DNA from 3 places in the Citrobacter rodentium NBRC 105723 genome. Region 3 is predicted to be linked to each of the others. Evidence: riboswitches for the same ligand, from Rfam matches in the RefSeq annotation. Region 3 holds a riboswitch; each other region holds the start of a gene.

Region 1 (7,649 bases), 1.5 Mb from region 3:
GCCCCTCAATCATCACCTGTACGTCATATTCCCAGGCGATTCTGGTCAGTTCGCCCAGCGTATGCAGCTCGGCGAACTGCGCCTCGTCGTTGGCATCCTGAATGGAGCCGGGGCGCAGGCCATCGCCCAGCGACAGCGAGACGTCGTAGGCGGCGCAGATTTCGCAAATTTCGCGGAAGTGCTCATACAGAAAGTTCTCTTTATGGTGAGAGAGGCACCATTTCGCCATGATTGAACCGCCGCGCGAGACGATACCGGTCAGCCGTCTGGCGGTCATCGGCACGTAGCGCAGCAGCACGCCCGCATGGATGGTGAAATAATCCACCCCCTGTTCGGCCTGCTCCAGCAGCGTATCGCGGAAGGCTTCCCAGGTGAGGTTTTCGGCGACGCCGTTTACCTTCTCCAGCGCCTGGTAGATCGGTACGGTGCCAATCGGCACCGGGCTGTTACGCAGGATCCACTCGCGGGTTTCGTGGATATAGCGCCCGGTGGAGAGATCCATCACCGTATCCGCCCCCCAGCGCGTTGACCACACCAGCTTTTCCACCTCCTCTTCAATGGAAGAGGTCACCGCCGAGTTACCGATATTGGCATTCACTTTGACCAGAAAATTGCGGCCAATAATCATCGGTTCCGACTCAGGATGGTTGATATTGGCGGGGATAATGGCGCGACCGGCGGCCACTTCATCACGGACAAATTCCGGGGTGATATTTTCCGGCAGGCGGGCGCCAAATCCTTCGCCCGGATGCTGGTGGCGTAGCACTTCGCTGCGAATGCGCTCGCGCCCCATGTTTTCGCGGATGGCGATAAACTCCATCTCCGGAGTGATGATGCCCTGGCGGGCATAATGCAACTGCGTGACCCGACGCCCGGATTTAGCGCGCTTTGGCGTCAGCAGGCCGGTAAAGCGCAGCGCATCGAGGCCGTCATCCGCCAGGCGCTCTTTTGTATAAGCGGAGCTGCGAACGCTGAGTTCTTCGCTGTCATTACGCGCCTCAATCCACGGCTGGCGCAGCTTCGCCAGACCCTGCTGCACGTTGATGGCAATTTCCGGGTCGCCGTAGGGGCCGGACGTGTCGTATACCGGCACGGCTTCGTTCGCTTCGAACTGCGGATGCTCTTTGCTGCCGCCGATAAGCGTCGGGCTAAGCTGGATCTCCCGCATCGGGACGCGGATATCCGGTTGCGAACCGGTGAGGTAAATGCGTTTTGAATTGGGGAAAGCGGTGCCTTCCAGCGTATCGATAAAATGCTGGGCCTGAGCGCGCTGTTCGCGGCGGGTTAATGGTGTGGTAGACATAGCTCATTCCAAAAAAATTAAGGACGTGGCTTGTCAGACGACGGATGGAGTAATGGACGTGCGCCGCCCGTAAGGGCAGGGGCATAAAGCAGAATTACTCTTGTTCCCTTCGCAGGTCTTAACCTGATCAGGTTCCGCGGATCCCGAATTAACGGTCTCAGCCTTTCCCACATCGCCTTCGCGTTACCCTGAGGCATCGCGAATGCGTTTGTGGAATGCAGGCACTCCGACAAGATGATGTCCCCTCCAGCGAGGGGACGTTTGTAACCTACTCGTTAATTGCGCAGAATTCAAGCAGGGCGTTTAATTCTGGCCTGCTCATGCATGGCATCAAAGACCAGCATGATCAGCTTATCCTCAAGAACGAAACGCGCTTCCAGCGCTTCGCCGATATCCGACAGCGCCTGCTGGAACTCATAGCAATTGTCGTGATCGATGGCGGTTTCAAGGGTGGAATCGTAGTAGTCCATAATCTGCTGGGTGTTGGCTTCCAGCTGCGGCCAGATTTTGGTTGCGTTTAAAAGCTGACCATTCCCTTCCAATTTATGCAAAATACGTTCATAAATACTGAAGTGTCCGGCGGAAAGATAGTCGACCAGACTCTGACAAAAATCATCCAGCGCTTTCTCATTCAGCTGCATGTAGGATTCTTTGCCAGGCGTAATGCCAACCAGATTATAGTAAGCCACAAGCAGATGCTTACGCACGTGTAGCCAGCGATCGACCAGTTTGTTACTCCCGCCGACGCGCTCCGTCAGGTTTTCCAGCTGGTTTAGCATGATTGTCTCCGCAAGTGTAGATAAAAAACGGCTTACTCAGAGATTGTAAAAATAATGTTAACAACATGCCAGTGATGCAAAGGTAGTGCAAGAGCTATGGATCGTATAATTGAAAAATTAGATCACGGCTGGTGGATCGTCAGTCATGAACAAAAATTATGGTTGCCCTGTGGAGAATTGCCACACGGCGATGCGGCAAATTTCGATCTTGTGGGTCAACGCGCATTACGCATTGGCGAGTGGGAAGGCGAGCCGGTCTGGCTGGTGCAACAGCAGCGTCGCCACGATATGGGATCGGTCCGTCAGGTGATCGATCGGGACGCCGGATTGTTTCAGCTGGCGGGAAGGGGCGTACAGCTGGCGGAATTTTACCGTTCGCATAAATTTTGCGGCTACTGCGGGCATCCCATGCACCCGAGTAAAACCGAGTGGGCGATGCTGTGCAGCCACTGCCGCGAACGCTACTATCCGCAAATCGCCCCCTGCATCATTGTCGCCATTCGGCGCGATGACGCCATTCTGCTCGCGCAGCATACCCGCCATCGTAATGGCATCCATACCGTTCTCGCCGGCTTTGTGGAAGTTGGCGAAACTCTGGAGCAGGCCGTCGCCCGTGAAGTGATGGAGGAGAGCGGGATTAAAGTGAAAAACCTGCGCTATGTGACCTCTCAGCCGTGGCCGTTCCCTATGTCGCTGATGACCGCGTTTATGGCGGAATACGACAGCGGCGACATTGTCATCGACCCGAAAGAGCTGCTGGAAGCGGACTGGTATCGCTACGATGATTTACCGCTCCTGCCGCCGCCAGGCACCGTCGCGCGGCGGCTGATCGAAGATACGGTGGCAATATGTCGGGCTGAATATGAATGACATGATAAACTGACGGACTGACGCAATAAGGAACTGCAAAATGACCGAACTGAAAAACGATCGTTATCTGCGTGCGCTGCTGCGCCAGCCCGTTGATGTCACCCCGGTATGGATGATGCGCCAGGCGGGCCGCTATTTACCGGAGTATAAAGCCACCCGCGCCCAGGCTGGCGATTTTATGTCGCTGTGCAAAAATGCCGAACTGGCCTGCGAAGTGACGCTCCAGCCGCTGCGCCGCTATCCGCTTGATGCGGCGATCCTCTTTTCAGACATCCTGACCATTCCGGATGCGATGGGCCTTGGCCTGTACTTTGAAGCCGGAGAAGGCCCACGTTTCACCTCTCCGGTCGCCTGCAGGGCGGACGTTGACAAACTCCCCGTTCCCGATCCGGAAGACGAGCTGGGCTATGTGATGAACGCCGTGCGCACTATCCGCCGTGAACTGAAGGGCGAGGTGCCGCTGATCGGCTTTTCCGGCAGCCCATGGACGCTGGCGACCTACATGGTGGAAGGCGGCAGCAGCAAAGCCTTTACCGTGATCAAAAAGATGATGTATGCCGATCCGCATACCCTGCACGCCCTGCTCGATAAGCTGGCGAAAAGCGTCACGCTGTATCTCAATGCGCAGATCAAAGCGGGCGCGCAGTCGGTGATGATTTTCGATACCTGGGGCGGCGTGCTTACCGGGCGCGATTATCAGCAGTTTTCGCTGTATTACATGCACAAAATTGTCGATGGCCTGCTGCGTGAAAACGACGGTCGCCGCGTGCCGGTGACGCTGTTTACCAAAGGCGGCGGTCAGTGGCTGGAGGCGATGGCGGAAACCGGCTGCGACGCGCTGGGGCTGGACTGGACTACCGATATTGCCGACGCGCGCCGTCGCGTCGGGCATAAGGTCGCCCTGCAGGGCAATATGGACCCGTCGATGCTTTATGCGCCGCCAGCGCGCATTGAAGAAGAAGTGGCGACTATACTTTCTGCTTTCGGCGAAGGCGAAGGCCACGTCTTTAACCTCGGTCACGGCATCCACCAGGATGTGCCGCCGGAACACGCCGGCGCTTTTGTGGAGGCGGTGCACCGACTGTCCGCGCAATATCACCGCTAAGGAGAAAATATGGATCTCGCGTCGCTACGCGCTCAACAACTTGAACTGGCCTCATCCGTGATCCGCGAGGATCGGTTTGACCGGGATCCGCCGGATCTGATCGCCGGCGCAGACGTTGGCTTTGAGCAGGGAGGAGAGGTGACGCGAGCGGCAATGGTTCTGCTGAAATATCCCTCTCTTGAACTTATTGAATACAAAGTGGCGCGTATCGCCACGACCATGCCCTATATCCCCGGCTTTCTCTCGTTTCGTGAATATCCCGCGCTGCTGGCGGCGTGGGAACAGCTGTCGCAAAAACCCGATCTGCTGTTTGTCGACGGGCATGGCATTTCGCATCCGCGTCGGCTTGGCGTCGCCAGCCATTTCGGACTGCTGGTGGATGTGCCGACCATTGGCGTGGCGAAAAAACGCCTGTGCGGCAAGTTTGAGCCGCTCTCTGCCGAGCCAGGCGCGCTGGCGCCGCTGATGGACAAAGGCGAACAGCTGGCCTGGGTGTGGCGCAGTAAAGCGCGTTGTAACCCGCTGTTTGTGGCGACGGGGCATCGCGTCGGGCTGGACAGCGCGCTGGCGTGGGTGCAGCGCTGCATGAAAGGCTACCGCCTGCCGGAGCCGACGCGTTGGGCGGATGCCGTGGCGTCCGGGCGTCCGGCCTTCACGCGATGGCAGGAAATTCAGCCCTGATTGATGTACACTGCGGCTAATTTTCGATTCGAGATTTCATCATGTTACAAAACCCGATTCATCTGCGTCTGGAACGCCTCGAAAGCTGGCAGCACGTCACCTTTATGGCCTGTCTGTGCGAACGTATGTACCCAAACTATGCCATGTTCTGCAAGCAGACGGGGTTCGGTGATGGTCAGGTGTACCGGCGGATTCTCGACCTTATCTGGGAGACGCTGACGGTCAAAGATGCGAAGGTGAATTTCGACAGCCAGCTTGAGAAATTCGAAGAGGCGATCCCGGTTGCCGACGACTACGATCTGTACGGCGTTTATCCGGCAATTGATGCCTGCGTGGCGTTAAGTGAACTGGTGCATTCTCGTCTGAGCGGTGAAACGCTGTCGCACGCTGTTGAAGTCAGTAAGACGTCTATTACTACGGTGGCGATGCTGGAGATGACCCAGGCGGGTCGGGAAATGAGCGATGAAGAGCTTAAAGAGAACCCGGCGGTAGAGCAGGAATGGGATATTCAGTGGGAAATATTCCGGCTTTTAGCCGACTGCGAAGAACGCGACATTGAATTGATAAAAGGGCTCAGGGCAGACCTGCGTGAGGCTGGCGAGAGTAATATCGGTATAAATTTTCAGCAATAAGACACGAAAACGTGATTTAACTTCTGAATTGTCGTACCTGAAGGCTTCCCTTCCGCCCCCCGTCTGGTCTACATTTGGGGGGCGAAAAAAAGTGGCTATCGGTGCGTGTATGCAGGAGAGTGCTTTTCTGGCATTTCCGTCGCACTCGATGCTTAGCAAGCGATAAACACATTGTAAGGATAACTTATGAACAAGACTCAACTGATTGATGTAATTGCAGACAAAGCAGAACTGTCCAAAACCCAGGCTAAAGCTGCTCTGGAATCCACTCTGGCTGCTATTACTGAGTCTCTGAAAGAAGGCGATGCTGTACAACTGGTTGGTTTCGGTACCTTCAAAGTGAACCACCGTGCTGAGCGCACTGGCCGCAACCCGCAGACTGGTAAAGAGATCAAAATCGCCGCAGCTAACGTACCGGCGTTTGTTTCTGGTAAAGCACTGAAAGACGCAGTTAAATAAGACCGCGTGGCTGTGAACAGTTTTAACGAAGGGGCGGTTTCGCCCCTTTTGTCTGTCTGGCGTCGTGCGCTGACGCTGGCGGGCGCGCTGTTGCTGACAGCCTGTAGCCATAACGCTTCTCTGCCGCCTTTTACCGCCAGCGGCTTCGCTGACGACCAGGGCGCAGTGCGCATCTGGCGTAAAGACGACGCGGATGGCGTGCACTTACTTTCGGTGTTCAGCCCGTGGCGTAACGACGGCAACACCACAACCAGCGAATATCGCTGGCAGGGCGAAACGTTCTCTCTGATTGAACTCAATATTTATAGCAAGCCGCCGGAGCATATCCGCGTGCGGTTTGACGATCGTGGCGAACTGAGCTTTATGCAGCGCGAAGTCGAAGGCCATAAGCAGCAGCTTTCAAACGATCAAATCGCCTTATACCGCTATCGCGCCGAACAAATCCGCCAGACCAGCGACGCGCTGCGCCTGGGACGCGTGGTGCTGCGACAGGGGCGCTGGCACGGCGCCGAAGGCACGATAACCACCTGCGAAGGTGAAACGTTGAAGCCTGATTTAGACGCGTGGGCGATGAACCACATCGCGCGCCGCCAGCGCCATTCGTCAATGGACGTGAGCGTGGCGTGGCTGGAAGCGCCCGAAGGCTCACAGCTGTTGCTGGTGGCGAATTCCGATTTCTGCCGCTGGCAGCCGACGGAGAAAACGTTTTAACGTCGGCTGGATAGATCTGTAGGCCGGATAAGGTAACGCTACTGTCTCCAGGACTGATAAGCGTAGCGCCATCAGGCGACGTTGCTACCAGTGTCCCATTCCCCGATGACCGCCACGCCCGCCGCAGCCGCCGTAACCCATGTCTGTGCCGCGCGTTATGCCCGCCTGCGCCATCGCCACATCACGTTTTACCCGTAGCTCATCCAGCGACTGGTTTAACGACGCCATCTCTTTCGCTACCGCGTTGATTTTCGCGCTGTCCGGGGCGTTGGTTGAGAGCAGGGCGTTATACTCGTAGCGTTTGGACATCAGCTGCTGGCGCAGGGCGCTGGTCTGGTTGTAGTAATCATCATGGATTTTCTGCATCGCCGTCTGCTGTTCGGCGGTAAGCGGGCTGGCGTAGTGCGGCCCCATACCGTCGCCATTGCCCCAGTGATGACGCGCCAGCGCCGGGCTGGCGGCGAATGCCATCAGAGAGAACGCTATCAGCGTCAGGCCAGCTTTATTGTTCCGTTTCATCATTTATCCTCCTGTAGGTGGTTTCGCTTTCGGTATTGCATCTTCCGTGCCAGACACCGGCACCGCGTGTAGCGCGGGTCAGGGGAGGGAGGCTCCGACAAAAGCGAGTAAAAATGACCCGCCGGATGAACGCGGCGAGTCATTTTTACTCGTCCGGCGTCGCGGTTTGCGTGGCAGGACAGGGTTAACGGCAGCAAAAAGTGGCATGATTCCTGCTGCAAAGGCGTACACAAAGTAAGGGGAAAGGCGAAGGAGAGTATGCGACACCATAAGGATACCGTTGCGAAATGGCTCAGTGGCATCTTGCCTGCCGCCATGCTGATGCTGGTCGGGCTGTTTGCTGTGGTGGTGATCCGCGATTATGGCCGGGAAAGCGATGCCGCGCGCCAGACCCTGGTGGAAAAGGGCGACGTGCTGATACGCGCGCTGGAATCCGGCTCGCGCGTCGGGATGGGAATGCGCATGCATCATCGCCAACAGCAAACGCTGCTGGAAGAGATGGCGGGACAGCCTGGCGTGCTATGGTTTGCGGTGACGGATGTGCAGGGGACTATCCTGATGCACAGCGATCCTGCGCAGGCGGGACGGAA
Region 2 (7,649 bases), 2.2 Mb from region 3:
CGTCGGCCAGTTATGGTGGTCGGGGCGGCGGTGATTGATGTGATTGCCGACGCCAGTGCCCTGCCCGGGCGCGGCTGTGATATTGAACTCAAACAGCAAAGCGTTAACGTCGGCGGCTGCGCGCTCAACGTCGCCGTCGCCCTGAAGAGGCTGGGAATAGAGGCCAGCCACGCCCTGCCGCTCGGTCAGGGCGTGTGGGCGGAGATTATCCGCAACCGGATGGCCAAAGAGGGGCTGCACAGCCTCATCGATAACGCCCACGGCGATAACGGCTGGTGTCTGGCGCTGGTTGAGCCGGACGGGGAACGCACCTTTATGTCTTTCAGCGGCGTCGAAAACCAGTGGAGCGCTGAGTGGCTGGCGCAGCTCGCGGTCGCCCGCGGCAGTCTGCTCTATCTTTCCGGCTATCAACTGGCTGCTCCGTGCGGCGAACGGCTGGTCGCCTGGCTGGAAGGGCTGGAGGGCGTTACGCCGTTTATCGATTTCGGCCCGCGTATCGCCGATATCCCTGAACAGCTGATGTCGCGCGTTCTGGCCTGCCGTCCGCTGGTGTCGCTCAACCGGCAGGAAGCTGAAATCGCCGGGGCGCGGTTAGCGCTGAGCAAGGATATGCAGGCGTTTGGCGCTGAGTGGGTGGCGCGGTTCGCCGCGCCGCTGGTGGTGCGTCACGATAAAGAGGGGGCGTGGTATTTTACTGAACGCGACGCGGGTTGCGTGCCCGCCTTCCCGACAACGGTTGTCGATACCATTGGCGCAGGCGACAGCCACGCCGGGGGTATGCTGGCTGGGCTGGCGTCCGGCTGGCCGCAGGCCGACGCGGTGCTGCTCGGCAACGCCGTGGCCTCGTGGGTCGTGGGACATCGCGGCGGCGACTGCGCGCCGTTTCGTGAGGAGCTGCGGGTGGCGCTTAACGCGCAATAGCCGCCTACTCTTCACAAACAAAAACATAGAGGTCGCTGCGGCAATAGCTGATGCTGTACTCAATCGGGCGCTGTTGCTGATCAAGAGCCACCTGTTTGATTACCAGTATCGGGACTTTGCTGTCCAGACGGATATGCGACTGGAACTCCGCATCGGGCATTTTTGCGCTCACCCGCGAACGGGTACGCTGCGGATGAATATGATGGCTGCGGAAATAATCGTACAGCGATACGCCAATCTCATCTGCATCATCAATAAGATGAGCCGGAACCCAGGACTCTTCAATCGAAACCGCGTCCTCGTCGACGTAACGGATGCGCTTCAGTAAAAAGACGTCGCTGCCTGCGGCAATCGCCAGCTGTTGCGCAACCTCATCCGGGCATTTAACGATCCGCTTGTTGACCCACAGGGTGTCCGGCTTTTTCCCACGCAGGACAACCTGCTGCGAAAAGCCGCGCGCCTCTTTCAAAGAGTATTCAAAGATGTTGTTAATCTGGGTGCCGTAACCGCGCGCGCGGGTGACCACCCCCTCGTCCTCCAGCGCCTGCATCGCTTTACGCACCGTGATGCGCGACACGCCGGTTAACTGACTGAGATCCCGCTCGCCGGGTAAAATATTGCCATGCTCCAGCACGCCGCTGCGTACGGCATTCTTTACCGTCTCGGCAAACTTAATATAAAGCGGCGTATTATCCGCCGCTGTGATACGTTCGTTCAGTTGAGCGATAAGCCGGGTATGCGCTTGTTCCATGGGCGTTTTTCCTGACAGCAACACTTTTGCCAGTATATACGCTACCACCACGCATGGAAATGATGTACCGGGCCGATGCCCGCGCCAACCTCCAGCGTGTCCGCCTGAGCCAGCGCCGCGGAGAGCCACGCTTTCGCCTCCTGCACCGTACCGGCCCAGTCGCCGTGCCGCGGGCGCAACGCCGCCAGCGCGGCAGACAGCGTGCAGCCGGTGCCGTGGGTATTTTTGGTATTCACGCGCACAGCGGTGAAGCGCTGTTCGCCTGCCGGGGTAAAGAGCCAGTCCGGGCTTTGGTCATCGTCGAGATGGCCGCCTTTCATCAGCACCGCGCCGCAGCCTGATGCCAGCAGCGCCCGCCCCTGCTCCAGCATCTCTCTCTCGGTACGGGCGTGTGGGCACTCCAGTAGCGCCGCCGCTTCCGGCAGGTTCGGCGTGATCAGCGACACCTGCGGCAGCAGACGCGTGCGCAGCGTGGCTACCGCCGAAGGCGACAACAGCGGATCGCCGCTTTTCGCCAGCATGACGGTGTCCAGCACGACATTCTGTACCTGGTGGCGCTGCAGCCTTTCGGCGACCGCTTCCACGATATCCGTTTCCGCCAGCATCCCAATCTTGGTGGTATCAATGCGGACGTCACTGAACACGGAGTCCAGCTGGGCGGCGACAAAATCCGGCGCAATACGATACACCGACTGTACGCCACGCGTATTCTGCGCCACCAGCGCGGTGATGACGGAGCAGCCGTATGCGCCGAGCGCCGAGAACGTTTTCAGATCGGCCTGAATACCTGCGCCGCCGCTGGGGTCGGTGCCGGCGATCGTTAACGCATTAATCCGTTTCATGCTTCACCTCCGTCCCCAGCAGATAAAGCGCATCAATGAACGCCGGAAGAAAACTGCCCGGCCCCTGACAGCTTTCCGTCGCACGCTGCCCCGCCAGCTTCATCCAGCAACAGGCGGAGGCGATATTCTCGATTTTGTTGCCTGGCAGCGCGCAGGCGGCAGCAACCACCGCCGAAAGCGCGCTGCCGGTGCCAACAACACGGGTCATAAGCGGATCACCGCCCGCTACGGTAAGAACGCGCTCGCCGTCCGTCACGTAGTCCACTTCCCCCGTAACGACGATGATAGCGTCGGTGCGGGCAGCCAGCTGCCGCGCCGCCGGTAACGCGGCTGCGGCGGCATCGGTGGTATCAACGCCCCGACCACCCGCCGTCACGCCAGCCAGGGCCATAATTTCCGAAGCATTGCCGCGAATAGCGGCGGGTTTTAACGCCAGCAGTGCCAGACAAAAGCGACGGCGAAAGTCGAGCGCGCCCACGGCGACCGGGTCAAGCGCCCAGGGCGTATTGACGCTGTTCGCCTGCTCAACCGCGCCTCGCATCGCCATTGCGCGCGCTTCAGTCAGCGTACCTACGTTGATCAGCAGCGCGCTGGCAACCGACGCGAACTGTCGCGCCTCGTCGGGCTCAATAACCATTGCCGGAGAAGCGCCGAGCGCCAGCAGCGTATTTGCCGTAAAGCTCTGCACCACATCATTCGTCATACAGTGGATTAAGGGGGAAAGGGTTCGAAACTGTTGCAAAGTGCGCACGGCAAGCGTGCGATTGAGCAGGTCAGGCTGCATAGTTAAGCTCCTGCCCGCGCGAAGAAGGGACACGGGCAGTGTCTGACTTCCCTACGCTGGCATTATCCAGATCAGGTGGTACGGGTATTTCTCAGCCTTCAATAAAGAAGGGCACCCCGAGTCATTTTGCGGCAGATCAGTGTATGCCGCCGTCACATGGCGATAATACCCCTCCCGGCCCTGATTTGTAACCCTTTTCCCGGCACGCGTTTCTCCCTCTGGCTCACCTTCGGTAAGCCTGCCTGGGGAAACCGGCATCGGATAAGGTCACGCAGGCAGACAATGAGCGGCATTTACATTCTTTACGATTTTCCGGGGAATCTAACAAAGCTCCGCTTGTCAGTTATAATGACTGCCGGAAAAGATACGCGACTATCGTGATAATCCTAACCTGTGGAGAACGTCGAAGTATGAAAAAAAGTTTGCTGATGGGCGCATTACTGCTCGCCTCCAGCGCGGTCTGGGCCGTACCCGCAACAACCGTCGCCGCAAAGGGGATTGATCAATATGAACTCAGCAGTTTCGTGGCTGACTTTACCCACTTCAAACCGGGCGATACCGTCCCGGAACTGTACCGTACCGACGAATACAACATTAAGCAGTGGAAACTGCGCAACCTGCCCGCACCGGATGCCGGTACGCACTGGACCTATATGGGCGGCGCCTACGTGCTGATTAACGATACTGACGGCAAGATTATCAAGGCCTATGACGGTGAGATTTTTTATCATCGCTGACCAGATGCGCACTTTCGGTAAGGAGAGTGCGCGCATTCATATCAGTTGTAAGAAACGACGATTAACGCTTTGGATTGCAAAGCGCCAGCGTGGATTTTTGCCGGATCGATAACATAGTAAGTCGCAAACACAGGTATGGTTTCTACTGAATTTAATACGCTGCCTTTGCTATAGCTCTTAAACTGGCTTTTCAGCGCCGCGCCTCGGTTTATCTTCAGCAGGTTACGATTTGCATCTCTCAGGATAAAACCCACGCCATTATCCGTTTCGGGCCGGAGAACCGACTCATTTTCATCCCACAGCAGATCGCTGCGCAGATGAACGTTTATCTGCCGGGATGCCAGCGCTGCATTGCGTACCTGATTTTTACAGTCCAGAATAATATCTCCCTGTCTGGAAAACTCGCTGACCTCGCCTTTTTTCCGCAGCCTTGCGATGGGAACAGGATCCAGCGTGATGGTGAGATTCTGCGGCGCGCAGGTTGTCTCCTTGCGGTTGTAATTTATCGTTAAGTTAGCCTTATATACGCCCTGACCATTTAATGAAGCCAGCACGCCGGCGATACATTCTCTTTTCCAGTTGCAGCTCAGATATTTCGCCGCAATCAACAACCAGTCAACAAAACTTCTCTGATTCGTTGCGCCCGACATGACTGCTATGTTTTCGATATTCACCGAGTAACCGCCATGTGCTGAAACAGTCACCGCCTCCAGGGAGTTTGTTTCCGAAATAGTGACTTTATACGGAGCTTCAATTATTCCATTTTTATTGCGCATACTAATGGCCGCATCGGACTGCCATTCCACCTTTACTTTTAACCTGACGTTATCGCCTGGCCCCATGCCAATGATATATTCAGAAGTCTCTAATTTAGTCACCACGTCGCTATTCGTACAGTGAGTATCGGTAAACGCATTCGCAATATTAACGACCTCCTCTCCTCCCAGCATTAAACTGTCGGACTGAATAGTATAATCCCTGGTATTGGTTATGGTCGCGCTACATGCCCCATAGCCAGCCTGCGAAAACAGTGACATCAATATTAACAATAACAGTCTTTTCATCGCGCCGCCTGAATATTACCGACAAATATAAACGTTATTCTCATCTATCTGTTTATCAAAAGTGATATGACAGAAAAGCCCTTGCTGTTTATCAGTGGCGACTTTTACCGCTGCGGGTACGTCTTCAGTACGAATAAATACCCGACTGCCCTGTCCCACCAGCCCGACATTATTTCCGTGCTCATCCTCGACTTCATAGCCAAAGGTCAGCGGTTCGCCATTTTGCCGCCGAGCCTGGAAATAAAACGGTTTCCTTTTTTCCGTTTCGAATTCAACCAGCACCACGGCTCCGCGGTAGGGAACGGTGATTTTGCGGTTTCCCAACAGGCCAACGTGGCTGTCGCTATCTGAAACGTCAAGCGAGATAAAATTTTGCCGGTACGGCGTCAGCGCTTCATAGACGGCATACCCTTTGGCGCTGGTGCGCAAATAAGGCCGCCCCTGCACCGTCGCGTCTTTCAGCTGCGGCGCTTTGATAATCGCGATCGTATCATTAAGACGAGGAGCTAAATGCACGCCGTCAGCCCATGCCACCAGACCGCCCTGAATATTTCCGCCCACCTGATGATATTTATCCGACTGACTGTAACTGCCTGCGATCGTCGCCAACGGCGCGTTCCAGGTTATCGTCCCCCCTGCCGTCGTCTGATGCTCCTGCCGTTGGTGGCTCAGGTTAGTATTGTAAGTAAACTGGTCGCGATTGCCGAAGGTGCCGCTCAGGCTGGTGTTATTCGACTCATACCCGTCATCATTAAAGGTCGTGGAATTGGCAAGATGGCTATCGCGGCTTCTCCCGGACGCACTTTCTCCCCATGCTAACGGGAGCGAAAAATAGAGGTTAAGGCGTTTATCATCCCGGTTATCGCTGTCATAGGTTTGGGTCGCCGATAAGGTAATACTCAGGCGCTGCCAGGAGTTGCTGTAACTTAACTGATAGTCTTTGCCGCTCCCGCCACGCCCCCAGTAATCGCGCCACAAGGCGCTGGTAGTAAAAAATCCCCATCCCTCGGCTAATGTCTGATTGATATTGAGAGAAAAGGTATTTTTACGACCAAAGTCGTGTTCATAATAATCAGCAATATCATATATATCATCATCTTCACGATGATAACTATCGCGATTATTTGCCCAGACATGATCGTTAAAGGTGCGATAATTACGGGAGGTGTAGCGATAGGCAGCCAGAGAAAAATGGGTAGCCGATTGCGGCAGATATTTATTCCAGGCAAGCTGATAGCTGTGTCCGTCAAAAACATCGCCATTTTCCTGCTTGCTATGCGATTGTGTACCATCAAACGAAATCGCTCCCACGGGGGTATTCCATCCGGACCCTAAAGTAAAAGAACGATAATCGCTGGCTACCATCGTGCCGCCATATAGCGTCAACAGATTATTCACGCCGTACTGGTAGCTTGTCTGGAAAAAATCGGTTTGCTGCGATGCGCCTTCAATATCGCTTTGTCCAATGACAAACTCATATTTCGCGACGCCCGTTTGTACCATATTGGGCACAGAAGAATAGGGAACGATAAAGCGGGAAACCGCGCCATCCGCCTCCTGAACGCTGACGTCCAGATCGGCGCCACCCCCGGCAAGCTGGAGATCGTCAAATACAAAAGGGCCTGGCGGCACCTCTTTCTGATAGACAATAAAACCATTTTGTTCAATCGTCACCAGCGCGTTACTTTGCGCCACGCCGCGCACAACCGGAGCGAAATTCTGTTTTGAATGCGGCAACATCTGCATATCCCGCCAGAATCGCAGCCCGCGAAAACGGACCGTATCAAACATATCCCCGCTGCTGTACTGCACGCCTGCGCGCAGTGTTCCCAGCACTGCCGGGAAATCCCGCTCCAGGTACAGAGTGTTGCTCCGCCACTTGCCGTTTGAATGCGCGCTTTGCGCAAAATTCGCATTAGAATGTAACTGCCAGCCGAGCAGATTGAGCCCGCTGACAAAATTCGCATAGCTATTACTCTCACTATCGTCGTTTTGATAATGGCTATAATATTCGCTGGCATAGTAAGAGGTATAAAAAGCGTTAATGCCGCGATCCCACGTCTCCGGCGGCGAATAGCCAGCTTCATATTCCGTAACATAGGCCTGGGGTACATTCAGGTAGAGGTTAAAAGTGGCGGTATCGTAAATTACGCTGCCTTCGCGTACTACGTTTTTCAATGGAATACATTGATCGCGCTGTTGTTCTACAGGAGCATGATATTTTATTCCCAGACTGGCAATCAGATCTTCGTTCACGCAGGTATCATCAGGATTTTCCTGTACATCAATTTCCCATGTTCCGCGCCACTCTTTATTGACATAAACATCCATCTCGTAAAGCCCGGCCATCGGTTTGTTGCTATCTATCTGGTAACGGGAAACTTTCTGCCCTTTCAATCCGCCAGTCATAAAATGCGTATCAAACGTTTCCTCTTCAGCTCTGGCTGACGAAATGAGTAATGCGGCAAGAATTGACAACGTGATAGTATTTATCTTTTCCATTATCTGTCCTTAGATTCTCTTCCCGCACTCAATTCGCTGCTGTAAGGC
Region 3 (7,649 bases):
CATAGAACAGTACGCCCGCGGCCACCGCGGCAACCATCATTCGCCGCTTGCCGAAGCGTTTGACATAAAATCCCGCCACAATCATCGTCGGGATCTCCAGCCCTGCCGCGGTGCCCATCAGGATCCCGGCAAGCTTATCCGGCAGCCCCAGCTCAGCGCTAATCCACAGCGGCATATCAATGATGTACATGGTATTGCAGGTCCACATCAGCGTGGAGGCGATAAACAGCATCCGGACGTTTTTATCCTGCCAGCCGCTGACACGGGTGACCGGCACGTCGGCCGGTTGTTCGACCCGCGCCACCGACGGCAGGGTAAAAGCGATCAAAAGTAAGCTCAGGACAAAAATCACGGCGGCGATAGAAAACATCACCGTGAAGCCGTAATTCAGCGCCAGCATAAACGCCAGCGGCGGGCCGATCACCCAGGCCAGCGACAGCTGCGCGCGCATTACCGAGCTGAACATGACCACTTCACGCGCCGAGCTGTCGGCATACTCCCTCGCCAGCGCAAACAGCTGCGGCATCGCGGTGTTCGCCAGCGACGCCAGCAGTACGCCGCAGGTAATCAGCGTCAGGTAGTGACGGTTAAACGCGAACAGCAAGGCGTTGCCGATGGCCATCAGGCAGCAGAACATAATCAGCTTACGCCGGTCGCCCTGACTGTCGGAGCGTTTTGCCAGCGCGAGGCTCACGCCGATCCCGGCGATGGCGTTAACGGTATAAAACAGCCCGACCCAGAACGGCTGCGCCCCCACTTCACGGCTAAGAAACAGGCTGAGCGTCGGCGCCTGCAGCGCGCCCGCGATACCCATCATAAATGCGACCAGCATAAATGCCGCGTAAACACCGTTGAGACGTCGTCCCATCGTCATGATCCAGAGCATAAGAAATCCCTTGCGCGCAGCCAATACGAAAAAAGCCAGCAGATAATACCTGCTGGCGCGGTGAATCGAGGCTATAGCCTGCACCAATACTCAGTCACACATGATGTCTGCCTATCCGGAGTCAGGTTTTCACCTCCCACTGCATCAGTTCTTCCAGTATTTTTAAGCGCTGCGGCGCGCTCAGGCAAGCCAACCAGGACAATCTTTCTGTCGCGGTAAAATATTTCAGATAGAACTGGCGCATTGATCACCCCTTCATTGTGCTTCATCGGAAGTTATTATTGGCCTAATATAGGGATAATAAAATGGCTGAGTTTTCCGCAGGAGTTCCCCTTTTATGTCCTCAGGCCGCTTGCAACAACAGTTCATCCGTTTATGGCAGTGCTGCGACGGTAAAACACAGGACACGACCCTGAATGAGCTGGCGGAATTGCTGAACTGCTCCCGTCGCCATATGCGCACGCTGCTCAATACCATGCAGGCGCGCGGCTGGCTGACGTGGGAAGCGGAGGTCGGGCGCGGCAAGCGATCGCGCCTGACCTTCCTGTATACCGGGCTGGCGCTCCAGCAGCAGCGTGCGGAAGATCTGCTGGAACAGGATCGGATCGATCAGCTGGTACAGCTGGTGGGCGACAAGACGGCGGTACGCCAGATGCTGATTTCGCATCTTGGACGCAGCTTTCGCCAGGGCCGTCACATCCTGCGCGTCCTCTATTATCGTCCTCTGCAAAACCTGCTGCCGGGCACGGCGCTGCGGCGTTCGGAGACGCATATCGCCCGGCAAATCTTCAGCGCCCTGACCCGCGTAAATGAGGAAAATGGGGAACTGGAAGCCGATATCGCCCATCACTGGCAGCAAATTTCCCCTTTGCACTGGCGCTTTTTTCTGCGTCCGGGGATTCACTTTCATCACGGGCGCGAGCTGGAGATGGAGGACGTTATCGCTTCGCTGAGGCGCATTAACGATCTGCCGCTCTATTCGCATATCGCGCACATCGTCTCGCCGACGCCGTGGACGCTGGATATTCATCTCTCACAGCCCGACCGCTGGCTTCCGCTGCTGCTGGCGCAGGTTCCGGCGATGATACTGCCGCGCGAATGGGAAACGCTGAACAACTTCGCCAGCCAGCCGATCGGCACCGGCCCCTATGCGGTAATGCGTAATACGCGTAACCAGTTAAAAATCCATGCTTTTGAGGATTTTTTTGGCTATCGGGCTCTGATCGATGAAGTTAACGTCTGGGTGCTGCCGGATATCTGCGACGAGCGAACCGGCGCCCTGACGCTGAAAGGGCCGACTGACGATGAAAAGGCGATTGAGAGTCGACTGGAAGAAGGCTGTTACTATCTGCTGTTCGACGCCCGTACCCATCGCGGCGCAAATCAGGCGGTCAGAGAGTGGGTCAGCCGCATTCTGTCGCCGAGTAATCTACTCTACTATGCTAACGAGCACTACCAGCGCCACTGGTTTCCCGCCTATGGCCTGTTGCCCCGCTGGCATCACGCCCGTCCGGGCCACGGCGAAAAGCCCGCCGGGCTGGAAACCCTCACCCTGACCTTCTACCGCGATCATATTGAGCACCAGATTATCGCGCGGATCATGAGCAAATTGCTGGCGGAACATCAGGTGAAGCTGGACATTCAGGAGATCGACTACGATCGCTGGCACGCCGGAGATGTTGAAAGCGATATCTGGCTGAACAGCGCCAACTTCACCCTGCCGCTCGATTTCTCGCTGTTCGCCTACCTGTGCGAAGTTCCGCTGCTGCAACACTGTATTCCGCTGGACTGGCAGGCGGACGCCGCCCGCTGGCGTACCGGCGAGATGAATCTGGCGGCGTGGTGCCAGCAGCTACTCGCCAGTAAAGCGATCGTCCCGTTGATCCACCACTGGCTGATCATTGAGGGACAGCGCAGTATGCGCGGGCTGCGCATGAATACCCTCGGCTGGTTCGACTTTAAATCGGCATGGTTTGCGCCGCCGGACCCGTGATTGCTGCTTAGCAACAAAATCATTACACTAACGCCGTCCTCAACGGGGTGCTAATAAACATGTCTTTCTCCTTTGCAGAAAGGTATGGGCTGAGAACATACCCGTCGAACCTGATCCGGATAACGCCGGCGAAGGGATTTGAGACCGCTTCTCAAGTCCTTTGCCACCCACATTATGAGGTGCAAAGTGTTAAAAAAATGCCTTTCCCTGCTGCTCCTGTGCGCAGTGCCCGTTTTCGCCAAACCCGTGCTCACCGTTTACACCTACGACTCCTTCGCCGCCGACTGGGGCCCCGGCCCGGCGGTCAAAAAAGCGTTCGAGGCTGACTGCGATTGCGAACTGAAATACGTGGCGCTGGAAGATGGCGTTTCACTGCTCAACCGTCTGCGGATGGAAGGGAAAAACAGCAAAGCTGACGTGGTGCTGGGGCTGGACAACAATCTGCTGGAGGCCGCGACGCAGACCGGGCTGTTTGCCAAAACGCCTATCCACACCGACGCCGTAAACGTCCCCTTCAACTGGAATAACGATACTTTTATCCCCTACGACTACGGCTGGTTCGCCTTCGTCTATGATAAAACGAAGCTGAAAAATCCGCCCAGCAGCCTTAAAGAGCTGGTAGAAAGCCCGCAAAAGTGGCGCGTTATCTATGAGGATCCGCGCACCAGTACGCCGGGCCTGGGGCTGATGCTGTGGATGAAAAAGGTGTATGGCGATAAAGCACCTGAAGCCTGGCAAAAACTGGCGGCGAAAACGGTGACCGTTACGAAAGGCTGGAGCGAAGCCTATGGCCTGTTCCTGAAAGGGGAAGGCGATCTGGTGCTGAGCTATACCACCTCTCCGGCGTATCACCTCATCGAAGAGAAAAAAGAGCAGTACGCGGCGGCGAATTTCAGCGAAGGGCACTATGTGCAGGTGGAAGTGGCGGCGCGCACCGTAGCCAGCAAGCAGCCTGAACTGGCGAGCAGATTCCTGCGCTTTATTCTCAAGCCCGCGTTCCAGAAGACGATTCCGACCGGCAACTGGATGTATCCGGTCACCGCTACCCCGTTGCCCGCCGGTTTCGAACAGTTGACCAAACCCACCACCACGCTGCAATTTACGTCGGCGGAAGTCGCGGCCCAGCGTCAGGCCTGGATTAGCGAATGGCAACGCGCCGTCAGCCGTTAATTCCCGGCTGGCTGCTTCCCGGACTCACCGCCGCCGCGCTGATGACAGCGGTGGCGCTGGCGGCGTTTCTGGCGCTGTGGCTCAACGCGCCGCAGGGGGAATGGCGGTCGCTCTGGCAGGACGACTACCTGTGGCACGTGGTGCGCTTCTCCTTCTGGCAGGCGTTTTTATCCGCCCTGCTGTCGGTCGTACCGGCGATTTTCCTCGCCCGCGCCCTCTACCGCCGCCGCTTTCCTGGTCGCCTGGCGCTGCTGCGCCTGTGCGCCATGACTCTGATCCTGCCGGTGCTGGTGGCGGTGTTTGGCATTCTCAGCGTTTATGGTCGTCAGGGCTGGCTGGCTTCGCTCTGGCAGGCTTTTGGCCTGGAATGGACCTTCTCTCCTTATGGTTTACAGGGCATCCTGCTGGCCCACGTCTTTTTTAATCTGCCGATGGCCACGCGTCTGCTGTTACAGTCGCTGGAAAACATCCCCGGCGAACAGCGCCAGCTTGCTGCACAGCTTGGGATCCGCGGCTGGCATTTTTTCCGCTTTGTCGAATGGCCGTGGCTGCGCCGCCAGATCCCGCCGGTCGCCGCGCTGATTTTTATGCTCTGTTTCGCCAGCTTTGCGACCGTGCTGTCGCTGGGCGGCGGACCGCAGGCGACCACCATTGAGCTGGCGATTTATCAGGCGCTGAGCTACGACTACGATCCGGCGCGCGCGGCGATGCTGGCGCTGATCCAGATGATCTGCTGCCTGGCGCTGGTGCTGCTGAGCCAGCGTTTAAGTAAAGCCATTGCCCCCGGCGCCACGCTGATTCAGGGCTGGCGCGACCCGGACGATCGTCCGCACAGTCGCATCACCGACGCGCTGCTTATCGTCTTCGCGTTACTGCTGTTGCTGCCGCCGCTACTGGCGGTGATCGCGGACGGTCTCAACCGTCATCTGCCGGAGGTTCTCGCCCAGCCGATACTGTGGCAGGCAATATGGACTTCGCTGCGTATTGCGCTGGCCGCGGGTCTGCTATGCGTGGCGCTGACCATGATGCTGCTGTGGAGCAGCCGCGAACTGCGCGCCCGCCAGCGTCTGCTGGCAGGACAAACGCTGGAGCTGAGCGGGATGCTGATCCTCGCGATGCCGGGCATCGTGCTGGCGACCGGCTTCTTTTTGCTGCTTAATAACAGCACTGGCCTGCCGGAATCGGCTGACGGCATTGTGCTCTTCACCAATGCGCTGATGGCTATCCCCTACGCCCTGAAGGTGCTGGAAAATCCGATGCGCGACATTACCTCCCGCTATTCCATGCTCTGCCAGTCGCTGGGAATTGAAGGCTGGCAGCGGCTGAAGGTGGTGGAGCTGCGGGCGCTAAAACGCCCGCTGGCGCAGGCGCTGGCCTTTGCCTGCGTCCTGTCCATTGGCGACTTCGGCGTGGTGGCGCTGTTCGGTAATGACAATTTCCGTACCTTGCCGTTTTATCTGTATCAACAAATCGGCTCCTACCGCAGCCAGGACGGCGCGGTAACCGCGCTGTTGCTGCTGTTGCTCTGTTTCCTGCTGTTTACCGTTATCGAGAAATTACCGGGGCGAAATGTTAAAACTGACTGATATCACCTGGCTTTACCATCATCTGCCGATGCGCTTTACGCTGGCGGTGGAGCGCGGAGAACAGGTGGCGATCCTGGGACCGAGCGGCGCCGGAAAAAGCACTTTGCTGAATCTGATTGCCGGTTTTCTTACCCCTGCCCGCGGCACGCTGTTTATTGCAGGCGCGGATCATACCGCCACGCCCCCCTCCCGCCGCCCGGTGTCGATGCTGTTTCAGGAAAACAACCTGTTCAGCCATCTGAACGTCGCGCAGAACATCGGTCTGGGACTGGACCCGGGGCTGAAACTGAGCGCCGCGCAGCGCGACAAGCGCCAGCGCATTGCGCAGCAGATGGGAATCGACGGTCTGATGGATCGCCTGCCCGGCGAGCTTTCCGGCGGTCAGCGGCAGCGCGTCGCGCTGGCGCGCTGTCTGGTGCGCGAGCAGCCGGTGCTGCTGCTTGACGAGCCGTTTTCCGCCCTCGACCCGGCCCTGCGCCAGGAGATGCTGACGCTGGTCAGCGATATCTGCCGCAACCAGCAGTTAACGATGCTGATGGTTTCACACAGCGTGGAAGATGCCGCCCGCATTGCGCGCCGTTCGGTGGTGGTGGCCGACGGGCGAATTGCCTGGCAGGGAGAAACGCAGGAGTTATTAAGCGGCAGAGCCAGCGCCTCAGCGCTGCTGGGAATAAAAGGTCATACGGTTCTGTGAATGGCTATCCTGCCGGGGGCGCTTCGCTTGCCCGTCCTGCACAAAGGGATATTTCCTGACGTAGGCCGGATAAGGCGTAGCCGCCATCCGGCGCATTGCCGGGGGCGCTTCGCTTGCCCGGCCTACGCAAAGGGATATTTCCCTATACAGGCCAGATAAGACGTAGCCGCCATCCGGCAAAATATCAGACGCCCACGACCTTCAGCAGAATATCAACGTACACTGGCATCAGCGGGTGACGAATCAACAGCACCAGCGCAACAACTCCCAGCGCCAGCACGCCAGGCGCCAGCCAGAGCAGGCGGGCTTTCGGCAGATACTGACTAAGACGATCCGTTCCCGCTTTACCGCTGCGCCACAGACGCCAGCACAGCCAGCCGCCAAGCCAGAGCACTATCGCCGTCGCCAGCAGCAGCCATTTAAATTCACCGCTTTGCATACCGGGCGGAATATCAATCGCCGCACCGGCCAGAATCCCCGGCAGGAAATAAAACGGCGGCCACAGCAGGCAGCCGATAATATTTGGCGTAATGAACTTAGCGACCGGCAGATCGAGCATTCCCGCCACCATCGGCACCAGCGGACGCGTCGGCCCGACAAACCGCCCGACCAGAATAGTGAACATACTGTGCTGATGCAGCGCATGTTCAGTTTTATCCAGCAGCGCTTTATGCTTTTTCAGGAACGACCAGCGATGCAGCGGCTTTTTAAAGCGCCAGCCCAGCCAGAAGGAGATCCAGTCGCCCAGCAGACAACCGATAATCCCCGCCAGCCACGCGTGCCAGAAGTTGAGTTCCCCGCTGCCAATCAGCGCCCCCAGTCCGGCCATCAATACGGTGCCCGGTAAAATCAGACCGACCAGCGCCAGCGATTCCAGAAAAGCCACCAGCACCACAGCTATCAAAGCATACATGGCGGACTGCAGAATGAAGTGTTCCAGAAATGCTTGCATAGTTCGTCCGTCAGTTTTACGAAACAGGGATTCTGCTGACCCGACGCGGCTTCGTCAAGCTACCCGTCATCTGAATAGTTACAGCTTATGACACCTTCACTGACACATCATTCACTTTTTCTTCACAGCCAGCGCGGAACTCGCTCGGGCTGGCCCCGGTACATTTTTTAAACACCCGCGAGAAATAGAGCTGGTCATCAAATCCCACGTTGCGCCCGACGGTGGCTATCGGCATACGGGTGGTGCTGAGCAGTAGTTTTGCCTGGCTGATGCGCTGATCCTCGCGCCAGCTTAAAACGCTGATCCCCAGCTGCTGGCGAAACAGGTGCGAGAGACGCGATGGCGACAGGCAGACGTGCTGGGCGACG

What was found. A riboswitch is a leader RNA that binds a small molecule or an ion and turns the genes downstream of it on or off. The one in region 3 is predicted to bind thiamine pyrophosphate.
Region 1: another riboswitch for thiamine pyrophosphate. It lies ahead of thiC (phosphomethylpyrimidine synthase ThiC); the one in region 3 lies ahead of thiB (thiamine ABC transporter substrate binding subunit).
Region 2: another riboswitch for thiamine pyrophosphate. It lies ahead of thiM (hydroxyethylthiazole kinase); the one in region 3 lies ahead of thiB (thiamine ABC transporter substrate binding subunit).

The regions. Positions count from the first base shown of each region.
Region 1 covers NZ_CP082833.1:1,649,773-1,657,421, forward strand. Annotated here, with positions in the region: gene thiC (phosphomethylpyrimidine synthase ThiC) at 1-1,303, opposite strand, end outside; TPP riboswitch at 1,391-1,542, opposite strand; gene K7R23_RS07755 (Rsd/AlgQ family anti-sigma factor) at 1,594-2,082, opposite strand; gene nudC (NAD(+) diphosphatase) at 2,179-2,952, shown strand; gene hemE (uroporphyrinogen decarboxylase) at 2,993-4,057, shown strand; gene nfi (deoxyribonuclease V) at 4,067-4,738, shown strand; gene K7R23_RS07775 (YjaG family protein) at 4,780-5,370, shown strand; gene hupA (nucleoid-associated protein HU-alpha) at 5,557-5,829, shown strand; gene K7R23_RS07785 (DUF1481 domain-containing protein) at 5,842-6,540, shown strand; gene zraP (zinc resistance sensor/chaperone ZraP) at 6,625-7,059, opposite strand; gene zraS (two-component system sensor histidine kinase ZraS) at 7,318-7,649, shown strand, end outside.
Region 2 covers NZ_CP082833.1:3,254,240-3,261,888, reverse strand. Annotated here, with positions in the region: gene K7R23_RS15315 (PfkB family carbohydrate kinase) at 1-921, shown strand, start outside; gene K7R23_RS15310 (GntR family transcriptional regulator) at 926-1,672, opposite strand; gene thiD (bifunctional hydroxymethylpyrimidine kinase/phosphomethylpyrimidine kinase) at 1,714-2,514, opposite strand; gene thiM (hydroxyethylthiazole kinase) at 2,501-3,298, opposite strand; TPP riboswitch at 3,330-3,427, opposite strand; gene K7R23_RS15295 (RcnB family protein) at 3,709-4,035, shown strand; gene K7R23_RS15290 (fimbrial protein) at 4,077-5,099, opposite strand; gene K7R23_RS15285 (fimbrial biogenesis outer membrane usher protein) at 5,115-7,601, opposite strand; gene K7R23_RS15280 (fimbrial assembly chaperone) at 7,630-7,649, opposite strand, start outside.
Region 3 covers NZ_CP082833.1:159,229-166,877, forward strand. Annotated here, with positions in the region: gene K7R23_RS00690 (sugar efflux transporter) at 1-886, opposite strand, end outside; gene sgrT (glucose uptake inhibitor SgrT) at 1,008-1,130, opposite strand; gene sgrR (HTH-type transcriptional regulator SgrR) at 1,224-2,879, shown strand; TPP riboswitch at 2,913-3,034, shown strand; gene thiB (thiamine ABC transporter substrate binding subunit) at 3,066-4,049, shown strand; gene thiP (thiamine/thiamine pyrophosphate ABC transporter permease ThiP) at 4,025-5,635, shown strand; gene thiQ (thiamine ABC transporter ATP-binding protein ThiQ) at 5,619-6,329, shown strand; gene K7R23_RS00720 (DedA family protein) at 6,514-7,281, opposite strand; gene araC (arabinose operon transcriptional regulator AraC) at 7,367-7,649, opposite strand, start outside.